Regions from separate parts of the Erwinia amylovora genome, predicted to be linked through region 1. Evidence: predicted binding sites of a transcription regulator. Region 1 holds the regulator's gene; the other holds the start of a gene.

Region 1 (3,423 bases):
TGTTGGTCACTCAGGGCAGCATCAAAATTACGGCGGATAAGGTGGTCGTGACCCGTCCGGGCGGCGATAGCAAAAAAACCATTGTCGATGCCTATGGCAATCTTGCAACGTTCTACCAAATGCAGGATAACGGTAAACCGGTTCAGGGCCACGCTGAGAAAATGCGTTACGAGCTGGCGAACGATCGGGTCGAGTTAACCGGGAACGCCTATCTCGAACAGCTTGACAGTAATGTAAAAGGCGATCGCATTACCTATCTGGTAAAAGAACAAAAAATGCAGGCTTACGGCAACACCGGCAAACGCGTTACTACCGTGCTGGTGCCGTCACAGCTGCAAGATAAAGACCCTTCGTCAAACGGCCAGAAGAAGAGTAACTAACGAATATGGCAACCTTAATTGCAGAAAACCTGGCGAAAGCCTACAAAGGTCGTCGGGTGGTTGAAGATGTCAGCCTGCAGGTTAAGTCCGGCGAAATCGTTGGTCTGCTTGGCCCTAACGGGGCGGGCAAAACAACGACATTTTATATGGTCGTAGGGATTGTGCCGCGCGATGCGGGGCGCATCGTGATCGATGAAGAAGACATCAGTATATTGCCGTTACACGCGCGCGCGCGCCGGGGGATTGGCTACTTGCCACAGGAAGCCTCTATTTTCCGTCGCCTGAGCGTTTACGACAATTTGATGGCGGTATTGCAGATCCGTAACGATCTCACCAGCGAACAGCGCGAAGACCGTGCCAATGAGCTACTGGCAGAATTTCATATCGCGCATCTGCGTGATAGCCTGGGACAGGCCCTATCCGGGGGCGAACGCCGCCGCGTGGAAATTGCCCGCGCGCTGGCAGCCAATCCAAAATTTATCCTGTTGGATGAGCCTTTCGCCGGGGTTGACCCCATCTCCGTGATTGATATAAAAAAAATAATCGAACATCTGCGCGACAGCGGCCTTGGCGTCTTGATCACCGACCATAACGTCCGTGAAACGCTGGCAGTCTGCGAACGCGCCTACATTGTCAGTCAGGGGCATTTAATCGCCCACGGTACCCCAGAAGCGATCCTGGCCGATGAACAAGTGAAGCGTGTCTATTTAGGCGAAGAGTTCAGACTCTGATAAGGTGTTCACCTTAGGTATGATTTCTGGGGAATTAACATCCTGAATATGAAGCAAGGTCTACAACTCAGGCTGAGCCAACAGCTTGCCATGACGCCACAGCTGCAACAGGCCATTCGCCTGTTACAGCTCTCTACGCTTGAACTACAACAAGAAATTCAGCTGGCGCTGGAAAGTAACCCGCTGCTTGAACAGACCGATATTCATGAAGAGGTGGCCAGTCGCGAATATCAGGAAACCGAGGCGCTGGATACCCGGGAAGCACTGGAACAGAAGGACATGCCGGAAGAGCTGCCGCTGGATGCCACCTGGGATGAGATTTATACCGCCGGAACGCCCTCAGGGACCGGCACCGACTACCATGACGATGAATTGCCCGTCTATCAGGGGGAAACAACGCAGACGCTGCAGGACTATCTGATGTGGCAGGTAGAGCTGACGCCGTTTAGCGATACCGACCGGGCAATTGCAACGTCGATTGTCGATGCCGTAGATAATACCGGCTATCTGACGGTTTCACTGGAGGAAATCCTCGACAGCATGGGTAACGACGAGCTGGCACCAGAGGAAGTCGAAGCGGTACTGAAACGGGTACAGCGCTTTGACCCTGTTGGCGTCTGCGCGCGCGATCTGCGTGACTGTCTGCTGGTTCAGCTATCGCAGTTCGCTCAAGAGCATCCTTTTCTCAAAGAGGCTCGTCTGATTGTCAGCGAACATCTCGATCTGCTGGCAAACCATGATTTTCGCAGTCTGATGCGCGTCACGCGCCTTAAGGAAGAGGTGCTGAAAAGCGCCATGCAGCTGATTCAGACCCTCGACCCCAGGCCAGGTCAGTCGGTCAATACTCAGGAACCGGAGTATGTTATCCCGGACGTACTGGTACGCAAAATCAGCCATCGCTGGGCGGTAGAGCTTAATGCTGACAGCGTGCCGCGGCTAAAGATTAACCAGCATTACGCTTCTCTTGGCACAAATTCACGCAGCGATAGCGACTCGCAGTTTATCCGCAGTCACCTGCAGGAGGCGAAATGGCTGATCAAAAGTCTGGAAAGCCGTAATGATACCCTGCTAAAAGTGACCCGTTGCATCGTCGACCGACAGCAGGCTTTTTTTGAACAAGGTGAAGAGTTTATGCGCCCGATGGTACTGGCAGATATTGCCAGCGCGGTCGAGATGCATGAGTCAACTATTTCGCGCGTCACCACGCAAAAGTATCTGCACAGCCCGCGCGGTATTTTTGAACTGAAGTATTTTTTCTCCAGCCACGTCAATACCGACAGCGGGGGCGAAGCCTCATCCACGGCCATTCGTGCGCTGGTGAAAAAGTTAGTCTCGGCGGAAAACCCTGCCAAACCGCTTAGCGACAGCAAGTTAACCTCCATGCTTTCCGAACAGGGAATTATGGTCGCCAGGCGCACTGTGGCAAAATACCGAGAGTCTTTATCCATCCCGCCATCGAATCAGCGTAAACAGCTGGTTTGAACGAACAGAGAAGGAAGACACGATGCAGCTCAATATTACCGGACAACACGTTGACATCACTGAACCATTGCGCGAGTTTGTTACCACTAAATTTGCCAAACTGGAGCACTATTTTGACCGGATTAACCAGGTCTATATTGTTTTAAAAGTGGAGAAAGTGACGCAAATTGCAGATGCCACGCTGCATGTAAACGGCGGCGAGCTGCATGCCACCTCGGAAGATAAAGATATGTACGCGGCGATTGACGGCCTCATCGATAAGCTGACGCGTCAGTTGAATAAACATAAAGACAAGCTAAAACAACACTAAACTTCACTAAGCACCGGCTGGATTTTTCAGTACCGAAATCATGAGTGAGGCTGAACGCGGTTAACGGCTCGTCTTCTGTTCAAAGACGAGCCGTTACTCGATGCGGCATGTTAATCTTATGATCCAACCCTGGGAAAATGCCATGCGCCCTGCGGAAGTGAATAAGTAAGTGAAACTATGATGAACAACGATGTGAAACTGGAACTGGACTCCGTGCTAAGCGTCGCCTGCACGCGTAACGATGTACATTGCCAAAGCAAAAAACGCGCTCTGGAAATTATCAGTGAACTGGCGGCTAAACAGCTTAACCTGCCACAACAGATAATTTTCGATGCTATTCTGACGCGCGAAAGAATGGGCAGTACCGGCATCGGTAGTGGCATTGCCATCCCGCACGGCAAATTAGAAGAAGATACTTTGCGCGCCGTAGGCGTTTTTATCCGCCTGGAGAACCCCATCGCTTTTGATGCCATTGATAACCAGCCTGTGGATTTGCTGTTTGCCCTGCTGGTGCCGGCAG
Region 2 (3,423 bases), 470 kb from region 1:
GATACGCGGAACGCATCGGAGTCTTCGGTTTCTTCAACGCGCAGCGCCACGTTGTGCACCAGCTCTTTGTTCAGACGGTCAAGGATCTGACGCGAGGTCACAAACTTACCTTCTTTACCGCAGAACGGCGAGGTGTTGACGTTGAAGTACATGGTCACGGTAGGTTCATCAACGCTCAGTGCCGGCAGCGCTTCCACGTTCTGCGGATCGCAGATGGTGTCAGAGATGTTCAGTTCGCCCAGCCCGGTAATCGCGATGATATCGCCCGCTTCCGCTTCGGTCGCGTCGATACGCTCCAGGCCCAGGTGAGTCAGAACTTTACCGACTTTACCGTTACGGGTTTTGCCTTCGCTGTCGATGATCGTGATCTGCTGGTTCGGCTTCACTTTACCGCGCTTGATGCGGCCGATGCCGATAACGCCAACGTAGTTGTTGTAATCCAGCTGAGAGATCTGCATCTGGAAAGGTGCTTCCATCTCGACCTGCGGTGGCGACACATGTTTTACAATCGCTTCGTACAGCGGAGTCATATCTTCCGCCATATCGCTGTGGTCCAGACCGGCGATTCCGTTCAGGGCAGAGGCGTAGATCACCGGGAAGTCGAGCTGCTCGTCAGTGGCATCCAGGTTGACGAACAGGTCAAATACCTGGTCAACAACCCAGTCAGGACGCGCGCCCGGACGGTCAACTTTGTTGATTACCACGATCGGCTTCAGACCGTTAGCAAAAGCTTTTTTGGTCACGAAACGGGTTTGCGGCATCGGGCCATCCATTGCATCCACAACCAGCAGCACCGAGTCAACCATTGACATCACACGCTCAACCTCACCGCCGAAGTCGGCGTGCCCTGGGGTATCAACGATGTTGATGCGGTAGTCATTCCATTTAATGGCGGTGTTTTTTGCGAGGATGGTAATCCCACGCTCTTTCTCCAAATCGTTGGAGTCCATTACGCGTTCGGTTGCTTCGGTGCGGGCATCAAAGGTCCCGGACTGCTGCAGCAACTTATCAACCAGGGTAGTTTTACCATGGTCAACGTGGGCAATAATGGCGATGTTACGCAAATTTTCGATCACAGCTTTGCCTCAGGCATTAGAAATAGCGCGCTATTGTACACGGATTAATCGAAGGACTGAACAAGTTCGAGGACTTCGTATAAAGATAACTGTCCGGATGGTTATGACACCCATTTCCAGTGCAAAGATTGCACCGGAATGCTGAAATTGCACCAAAATGGTGACCAGCCACCACTCAACAGCACCAGAATGGTGCGCGACTTCCATCGTGGTGCATCCCCCGTCTGACGAGAGGGCGCATCATAGCGCCTTTTGCATAAAATAAAAAAGTTGGCACAAATTTCGCAAATACTCTGATAAGCGAAAAATGCCCTTTTCCACACGGTTGTAAGCTTGTCAGAGATCTTTATTATCGGAAGTAGCGCAGCGAAATGCAAAGCGCACCGTGGAAGTTCTCTAACCGCGACGACAATGACAAAATCCAGGAGAGTTAAGTATGTCAGCTGAACACGTTCTGTCGATGATGAACGAGCACGAAGTCAAATTCGTTGACCTGCGTTTCACCGATACCAAAGGCAAAGAGCAGCACGTCACTATCCCTGCTCACCAGGTTAATGCTGACTTCTTCGAGGAAGGCAAAATGTTCGACGGCTCCTCGATTGGTGGCTGGAAAGGGATTAACGAATCCGACATGGTTCTGATGCCGGATGCCACCACCGCTGTCCTCGATCCGTTCTTCGAAGATGCCACCCTGATTATTCGTTGCGACATCCTTGAGCCAGGCACCATGCAGGGTTACGACCGTGACCCACGCTCCATCGCCAAACGCGCAGAAGATTTCCTGCGCTCTTCCGGCATTGCCGACACCGTGCTGTTCGGGCCAGAACCCGAGTTCTTCCTGTTTGACGATATCCGTTTCGGCAGCAGCACTTCCGGCTCCCACGTTGCTATCGATGATATCGAAGCCAGCTGGAACACCGGTAAACAATACGAAGGCGGCAACAAAGGCCATCGTCCGGGGCTGAAAGGCGGCTACTTCCCGGTTCCTCCGGTCGACTCATCACAGGATATCCGTTCTGCGATGTGTCTGACGATGGAACAGATGGGCCTGGTGGTTGAAGCTCATCACCACGAAGTCGCCACTGCCGGTCAGAATGAAGTGGCTACCCGCTTCAACACCATGACCAAGAAAGCTGACGAAATTCAGATCTACAAATATGTCGTCCACAACGTGGCTCACGCTTATGGCAAAACCGCCACCTTTATGCCTAAGCCAATATTCGGTGATAACGGCTCCGGTATGCACTGCCACATGTCACTGTCAAAAGGCGGAACTAACCTGTTTGCGGGCGACAAATACGGCGGCCTGTCTGAAACTGCCCTGTTCTACATCGGCGGAGTGATTAAACACGCTAAAGCGATCAATGCGCTGGCTAACCCGACCACTAACTCCTATAAGCGTCTGGTTCCTGGCTACGAAGCACCGGTTATGCTGGCTTACTCTGCGCGTAACCGTTCCGCGTCTATCCGTATTCCGGTTGTCGCCAGCCCGAAAGCACGCCGTATTGAAGCGCGCTTCCCCGATCCGGCTGCTAACCCGTACCTGTGCTTCGCGGCACTGTTGATGGCTGGCCTTGACGGCATCATCAATAAGATCCACCCGGGCGATGCGATGGACAAAAACCTGTACGACCTGCCGCCGGAAGAAGAAGCGGAGATCCCTAAAGTTGCTGCCTCCCTGGACGAAGCTCTGGCCGCTCTCAACGAAGACCGTGAGTTCCTGACGCGTGGCGGTGTGTTCACCGACGACGCGATCGAAGCTTATATCGAGCTGCGTAAAGCGGAGATGGAGCGCGTGCGCATGACCCCGCACCCGGTTGAGTTCGAACTGTACTACAGCGTTTAATTTTTGTTATCCCGGCGAATGTCGTCTCGCAGCTGTGGCATGAAGGACGCCGGGTATTTGTTGCCGTGGAACTTTCAGCCCATCTCAGGATGGGTTTTTTTCACCGCGGATTTATCGTTCAGCAGGACGATTTTAACTGACACGGCTATAATGCACTAAGTTGGTGCAAAAAAAGTTCTGGAGAAGGCCGTATGGCAACTGGCACGCTGCCCGATGCTGGGCAGATTCTCAATTCGCTGATCAATAGTATTTTGCTGGTCGATGGCGAACTGGTGATTCATTACGCCAACCCCGCCGCGCAGCAGTTGCTGGCGCAGAGTTCCCGCAAGCTGTTTGGTACGCCACTGCCGGAACTGATGGGCTATTTTTCCCTGAATATTGAGGTCATGCGCGAAAGTCTGGATGCCGGACAGGGCTTCACCGACAGCGAAGTGACCCTGGTGGTCGACAGCCGCGCGCACATTATGTCGCTTACCGCACAGCGCCTGTCTGATGGGCTTA

What was found. The regulator sigma-54, encoded in region 1, starts transcription at its own class of promoters, with help from an activator protein. The targets are predictions, from matches to a motif close to GTTGGCACANNTTTCGCTNT.
Region 2: glnA (glutamate--ammonia ligase) is a predicted target of sigma-54. The motif match lies at 1,346-1,365, and genes of this name have one in related genera.

The regions. Positions count from the first base shown of each region.
Region 1 covers NZ_CP066796.1:377,854-381,276, reverse strand. The annotation lists gene lptA (lipopolysaccharide ABC transporter substrate-binding protein LptA) at 1-380, shown strand, start outside; gene lptB (LPS export ABC transporter ATP-binding protein) at 386-1,111, shown strand; gene rpoN (RNA polymerase factor sigma-54) at 1,160-2,593, shown strand; gene hpf (ribosome hibernation promoting factor) at 2,616-2,903, shown strand; gene ptsN (PTS IIA-like nitrogen regulatory protein PtsN) at 3,081-3,423, shown strand, end outside.
Region 2 covers NZ_CP066796.1:3,714,013-3,717,435, forward strand. The annotation lists gene typA (ribosome-dependent GTPase TypA) at 1-1,076, opposite strand, end outside; gene glnA (glutamate--ammonia ligase) at 1,513-2,922, shown strand; gene glnL (nitrogen regulation protein NR(II)) at 3,114-3,423, shown strand, end outside.